Sagittula stellata E-37: one gene and its partner. The protein of the gene in region 2 binds, or shares a complex with, the protein of the main gene of each other region. Links are inferred from orthologs where the notes say so. Each region holds a gene or a part of one and is shown on either strand. Other genes may lie near its edges.

Region 1 (2,847 bases), 200 kb from region 2 along the record:
AAAGCGCAGGAAAAAGCCTGAGCGTTACCGTCGGGTATTGACTGATGTTTTTTGTCGGGTTCTAACGCCCGCATCAGGAAACGCTCCGAAAGGATCTGCAATGTTCATTCGCGCCACCACCGCACTGACCTGTCTTGCCATGGCCACACCCGTGATGGCCCAGGAAGTCAACGTCTACAGCTACCGCCAGCCTGAACTTCTGGCACCGCTGACCGAGGCCTTCACCGAAGAGACCGGCATCAAGGTCAACGTCGCCTTTCTCGAACAGGGGATGGTCGAACGCCTGCAGGCCGAGGGTCGGCGCTCTCCGGCAGACGTCGTTCTGACGGTCGATATCTCGCGGTTGAACGCCGTCGTCGCGGCCGGTGTCACCCAGCCTGTCGAAAGCGACACGCTGATGAAGAACGTGCCGGCCATCTACCACGATCCGGACAAGCAGTGGTGGGGCCTCACCACCCGCGCCCGCGTCGTCTATGCCTCGAAAGAGCGCGTGGCTGAGGGCGAAGTGACCACCTACGAGGATCTCGCCGATCCGAAGTGGAAAGGCCGCATCTGCACCCGGTCCGGCACCCATGCCTACAACGTGGCGCTCGTCAGCGCGATGCTGGTTCACCACGGCGAAGAGTACACGCGAGAGTGGCTCGAAGGCGTGAAGGCCAACCTCGCCCGCAAGCCGCAGGGCAACGACCGCGCGCAGGTCAAGGCGATCTGGGCCGGCGAGTGCGACATCAGCCTCGGCAACACCTACTACATGGGCCAGATGCTGAACGACCCGGAACAGAAGGAATGGGCGGATTCGGTCGACATCGTGTTCCCGACCTTCGAGGAGTCCGGCACGCATGTGAACATCTCCGGCGTGGCAATGACCGCCGCCGCTCCGAACAAGGAGAACGCGCTGAAACTCATGGAATTCCTGACGTCGCCGAAGGCGCAGGAGATCTACGCAGAAGCGAACTACGAATACCCGATCGCACCCGGCGCAGAGCCGGCGGAACTGGTCGAGAGCTGGGGCACCTTCACCCCGGACGAAACCAACCTGATGACCATCGCGGGCGAACGGTCGGCGGCGCTCAAACTGATCGAGGAAGTCGACTTCGACGGCTGATCGCCGACACACGATGAGCGCGGCCCGGACCTGCCCTCACGCGGTCCGGGCACGCATCGTCAGACCTGTGTCCGAAGCAACGAAAGGGGCGCCACCCGACGGGTCGGCGCCCCTTTTTTCGTGTCCACCAAAGCACATGACCACCGTGTATGGCCTTGCGGCCGGGTATGGTGGGCGGGGCGATGCCGCAGGCGAGCGCCGTCCCCATCCCAAACCTTCCCCCAAAAGAAAACGGCGCCCCCGAGGGAGCGCCGCAAAACCACGTCCGAAGATAGCGCTTACTGCGCTTCGGTGATGAACTTCACCGCGTCGCCGAAGGTCTGGATGGTCTCGGCCGCGTCGTCCGGGATCTCGATGCCGAACTCTTCTTCGAACGCCATCACCAGCTCAACGGTGTCGAGGCTGTCCGCGCCGAGGTCGTCGATGAACGACGCCGATTCGACGACCTTGTCCTCGTCAACGCTCAGGTGCTCGACCACAATTTTCTTCACGCGATCTGCGATGTCGCTCATGTTCTTTCCTCACAAGTCTGTGGGCTACTCAAAACCCAGTTTGCCCGACCCCGCGGCGGACTTTCGTTGCCCGTTTGGCGGGCGGCTCGATCTACCGGGGTCGCCCCGGATCCCGGCGCGCAAAGCTGCGGACCGGCCTGTAAATCAGTGCGGCCTATAGCACAGGCGGCGGGGATGGCAAATGCTTTCCCGTGCCGCCGCGCAGAAGGCCGCCGCGCAAATCACAGCATCGCCATTCCGCCGTTCACGTGAAGCGTGGCGCCTGTGACATAGGCAGCCTCGGGGCTGGCCAGGTAGAGAACCGCCGCCGCGACTTCCTCGGACGTGCCCATGCGACCCGCAGGAATCTGGTTGAGGATTGCGCCCTTCTGGTCCTCGTTCAGTTTGTCGGTCATCGCCGTCTCGATGAAGCCCGGCGCCACCGCGTTCACCGTGATCCCACGGCTGGCGACCTCGTAGGCCAGCGATTTCGACATGCCGACGAGCCCCGCCTTGGCGGCAGCATAGTTGCCTTGCCCCGGGTTGCCCGTGGCACCCACCACCGACGAGATGTTCACGATCCGGCCCCAGCGCGCCTTCATCATGCCGCGCAGCACGCCCTTGCACAGCCGGAAGGTGGAGGTGAGGTTCACTTCCAGCACCTGTGCCCATTCCTCTTCGGACATGCGCATGAAGAGGTTGTCGCGGGTGATCCCCGCATTGTTCACCAGGATGTCGAGGCTGCCCATCGCTTCGACCGCCTGTTTGGGCAGAGCGTTCACCGCATCGGCGTCAGACAGGTTGCAGGGCAGCACATGCGCGCGCGCACCCAGTTCTGCCGCCAGCGCCTCAAGAGGTTCGGTACGTGTGCCCGAAAGCCCCACCGTGGCCCCCGCGCCGTGCAGTGCCTTCGCGACCGCGCCGCCAATGCCCCCCGATGCGCCGGTCACCAGCGCCGTCTTGCCTGTCAGATCGAACATGACCCTCGTCTCCTTCGGACTTCATTTCGCTCCGGTTATCAGCCGGACGCACACTTCGCCAGTGCCGCAAACCAGCCCTTGCCCATTCAGGCACATCCGGACCGCGTTGCCATGGGTTGTACCTGCCGGGCAGAAGTCCGGCGACCTTCGCCACATACGAATCCAGAACCGAGGTCTCCGGAGCGCCATGTGGCACGGCTGCATGGCTCTGAACAGACGTCCGGCGGGCGTCGCGCCTGCCAGACGCCCCGGCGTATCAGCCCTTCACGCT
Region 2 (4,036 bases):
CGGGCAGGTGGTCACCGTCGACGGCGGCATGACGCGCAAGATGATCTACGCCGAATGACCGGACGGTCCGGATGACGGTTTCGTCTGGTGCGCGGCGCGGGCTGCGGCTAGGACACGGACATGACCCAGACCGCCAACATCATGTGCATCAAGTGGGGCACGCTTTTCGGCCCCGAATACGTCAATCGTCTGTATTCCGGCGTCCGCCGGAACATGACGCGCCCTGTGCGCTTCTTCTGCATGACGGAGCACGCCGAGGGGCTGCATCCCGACATCGAGGTTCTGCCGCTGCCGGTGGAGCCTTTCGCGGAACCGATGGCGGAAGCGCTGAAGGTGGCGAACCGGCAGGGCGCGATGCGCAAGGTTTCGCTGTTTCGCCCGGGGTTAGTGCCCGACCTCGACGGTCCGGTGCTGGGGTTCGACCTGGACGTGGTGATCACCGGCGGGCTGGACGAAATTTACGAACTCGCCCCGGAGACGGTGGCCATGCGGATCGACTGGATCGAGAAGCGCAAGGGGCGTGTGACGGGGCATGGCTCGGTTTTCCGCTTCGATCCGGCGGTGCACGGGTTCCTCTACGACGACATCGCGGCGAACCCTTATGCGGAAGTCGAAAAGGCACGCGGATCCGAGCAGCGCTATACCTCCACCAAAGCCCTGGATCGCGGCGTTTTCACATATATTCCGGACCCTTGGGTGGCGTCCTTCAAGTATGACTGCAACCCGTTTCCGGTGAATTATCTGCGCCCGCCGACGCTGCCGGACGACGCGCGGGTGGTCTGCTTTCACGGCCGGCCGAAGATGACGGACGCGCTGACCGGGTGGTCGGGGTCGTTCATCCGCTACTCCAAACCCTGTGCCTGGCTGCGGGATCACTGGATCGACCGGGCACGAGAAGATCTTGGTGGCAACTGGGCGTGAGCCTGCCCAATGTTCGCGCCGGTTGAGGTGACGGGTGCGAGGGGCCGGCCCCTCGCGCTCCCCGAGGTATTTTGGCCAAGATGAAGGGGCGGTCCGCCGAGGGGCCGAATAGCCGTCGGGACGGGTTGTCTTGGACGGTTTGTTGGCCTTGATCGCGCGGGCGGTGCCGGGGCGCGGTTCGCGGGCACGTGGCCCGTCGGGTTGGCCGGGTGCCCGGGCAATGGCGTGGCGATCGTCACAGCGGTATGACGCGCGGACGATCCGGGCTGTCGATGGCGGTGTGTCCGGTTACCCCATGAGTGGCGCATGGCGGCGGGCAGGCGGGCCCTGCGCCGGGAGCCCTCGGGTGGTGGTCGCGGCGGTCTCGTCGGCGGGAAGATGCCGGTGCGGGCGGCCTTCCTGCCGCGCGGGTCCTGCGCCGCGGCGTCGCGGGAGCGTCATGGCGGTCTGAGCGCGCGGCCTTGCCGATGGGGGCCAAGGCGCGCTAAGAGCGGGTCGGAGAATGAGAATGGAGAGAGCCGCAATGGCACGTCGTGTCGTCGTTACCGGGCTGGGGTTGGTCACGCCGCTGGCCGATGGGGTGGAAGCCAGCTGGAGCCGCCTGCTCGAAGGACAGTCGGGCGCCGGTCCGATCACGCGTTTCGACGCGAGCCACCTTGGCACCACTTATGCGTGTGAGGTTCCGCTGGGGGACGGGTCCGACGGGACGTTCAACTGCGACGCCTACATGGACAAGAAGGAACAGCGCAAAGTCGACGAGTTCATCAAGTTTGGCATCGCCGCCGCCGATCAGGCCGTCCGTGACTCGGGCTGGATGCCCGAGGACGAGGACAGCCGCGAGCGGACCGGCGTGATGATTGGGTCGGGCATCGGCGGGTTGTCGTCCATCGCCGACACCGCGCTGCTGATCCGGGACAAGGGACCGCGCCGCGTGTCGCCGTTCTTCATCCCCGGCGCGCTGATCAACCTGATTTCCGGCAACGTGTCGATCCGCTATGGTTTCAAGGGGCCGAACCACGCGGTGGTGACGGCCTGTTCCACCGGTGCCCATGCCATCGGCGACGCGGCCCGGCTGATCAAGTACGGCGATGCGGACGTGATGCTGGCGGGGGGCGCCGAGGGGGCGATCTGCGAGATCGGCATCGCGGGGTTCAACGCCTGCAAGGCGCTGTCGACCAAACGCGCCGACGATCCGAAGGCCGCGAGCCGCCCCTATGACGCCGACCGCGACGGGTTCGTCATGGGCGAGGGCGCGGGCGTCGTGGTGCTGGAGGAATACGAGCATGCCAAGGCGCGCGGTGCGAAGATCTACGCCGAGGTCCGCGGCTACGGGCTGACCGGCGACGCCTACCACATCACCGCGCCGTCGGAGACGGGTGAGGGCGGCGAGCGGTCGATGCGCGCGGCGCTGAAGGACGCGGGGCTGACGCCGGCGGACATCGACTATATCAACGCGCACGGCACGTCGACCATGGCGGACACCATCGAGCTTGGCGCGGTGGAGCGGCTTCTTGGCGAGCATGCCTCGAAGGTGACCATGTCCTCGACCAAGTCGATGACCGGCCACCTGCTGGGGGCGGCGGGCGCGATCGAGGCGATCTTTTCGATCCTCGCGATCCGCGACCAGGTGGCGCCGCCGACGATCAACCTCGACAATCCGGCGGTCGAGACACCCGTGGACCTGGCGCCCAACGCCAAGCGCGAGCGGCGGATCGCCTATGCGTTGTCGAACAGCTTTGGTTTCGGCGGCACCAATGCCAGTGTGATCTTCGGCAAGGTCGACTGAGGATCCGGGCGCGCGCGGTCAGCCGGGCGCGCCTGAACGAGGTGAGCACAGGCCCCCGTGCGAGGGGCGGAGCAAAGGGCAATATAGGGGCAATATCATGTGGCGCAGCATCGCCTCGAACGCGCTGACCCTTTTGGTCGTCGCGCTGTTTCTCTTTGGCGGCGTCCTTCTGTGGGCGCAGGCCGAATATTCCGCGGAGGGGCCGCTGAGCGCGCCGATCTGCGTGGAGGTGCCGCGCGGCTCCAACATGGCGCGGGTCTCGGACAACCTCGCGGAGCAGGGGGCCGTGAAAAGCGCGATGATGTTCCGCCTTGGCGCCGAATACGGCGACAAGACGCAGGAGCTGAAGGCGGGGAGCTTCCTTGTTCCCGAGCGCGCCTCCATGTCGGAGATCACGGATATCATCACCCGGGGCGGCGCGTCGACCTGCGGGACGGAAGTGGTCTATCGCATCGGCATCAACCGCGCGACGGTGCAGGTGCGGGCCATCGACCCGGCCACCGGGCGCTACGAGACACAGGCCAGCTTCGACCCGGCCGAGGACGAGGTGCCCGAGGAATACACCGAGGTGCGTCAGGCGAACGACACGCGCTATCGCGTGGCGCTGGCCGAGGGCGTGACGAGCTGGCAGGTGGTGCAGGAACTGGGCGAGATCGACGTGCTTGAGGGTGAGGTCGAGGTGCCCGAAGAGGGCAGCCTGGCCCCCGACAGCTACGAGATCGGCGTTGGCGACACCCGTGCGAGCCTCGTGGAACGGATGCGCCAGGCGCAGGAGCTGATCCTTGCGGAGGCCTGGTCGAACCGCGAGGAGGGCCTGCCGCTGGACAGCCCGGAGGAGGCGCTGATCCTTGCCTCGATCATCGAGAAGGAGACCGGGAACGCGGAGGAACGCGGCCTGGTGGCCTCGGTCTTCGTGAACCGGCTGGAGAAGGGCATCCGCCTGCAGACCGACCCGACCGTCATTTATGGCGTGACCGAGGGCAAGGGTATCCTGGGGCGCGGTCTGCGGCAGTCGGAGCTGCGTGCGAGCACGCCGTGGAACACCTACGTGATCGACGGTCTGCCGCCGACCCCAATCGCCAACCCGGGCCGGCTGTCGATCGAGGCGGCGCTGAACCCGTCGTCGACCGACTACGTCTACTTCGTGGCGAAGACGCTGGACCCGGCGGACGGCCATGTGTTTGCCGAGACGCTGGACGAGCACAACCGCAACGTGGCGGCCTATCGCGCGCTGGAGGCGCAGCGGGACAACTGAGACTGCTGGCGGGTCGGGACTGTTGCTGACGCAAAGCGCCCGCCCGCCAACCCGCCCGGCGACAGGGCCCGCTC

Evidence for each region. The genes of interacting proteins can lie anywhere in the genome.
Region 1: the proteins of fabF (region 2) and ABFK29_RS14310 are in contact, whole or in part, in a solved structure (PDB 6OKG), measured with the Escherichia coli proteins. The link is inferred for Sagittula stellata E-37 from one-to-one orthologs.

What each region holds. Positions count from the first base shown.
Region 1 is NZ_CP155729.1:3,018,739-3,021,585, forward strand. It holds ABFK29_RS14310 (acyl carrier protein), read right to left. Parts: upstream 1,618-2,847; coding sequence 1,384-1,617; downstream 1-1,383. Other genes in the region: mazG (nucleoside triphosphate pyrophosphohydrolase), read left to right, coding at 1-21; ABFK29_RS14305 (Fe(3+) ABC transporter substrate-binding protein), read left to right, coding at 101-1,105; fabG (3-oxoacyl-ACP reductase FabG), read right to left, coding at 1,839-2,576; fabD (ACP S-malonyltransferase), read right to left, coding at 2,833-2,847. UniProt on the Escherichia coli protein: Carrier of the growing fatty acid chain in fatty acid biosynthesis.
Region 2 is NZ_CP155729.1:2,821,986-2,826,021, reverse strand. The notes cover bases 662-3,568. They hold fabF (beta-ketoacyl-ACP synthase II), read left to right. Parts: upstream 662-1,429; coding sequence 1,430-2,707; downstream 2,708-3,568. Other genes in these bases: mltG (endolytic transglycosylase MltG), read left to right, coding at 2,805-3,568; ABFK29_RS13400 (hypothetical protein), read left to right, coding at 662-921. Outside these bases: ABFK29_RS13405 (SDR family oxidoreductase), read left to right, coding at 1-58; more of ABFK29_RS13400, read left to right, coding at 121-661; more of mltG, read left to right, coding at 3,569-3,962. UniProt on the Escherichia coli protein: Involved in the type II fatty acid elongation cycle. Catalyzes the elongation of a wide range of acyl-ACP by the addition of two carbons from malonyl-ACP to an acyl acceptor.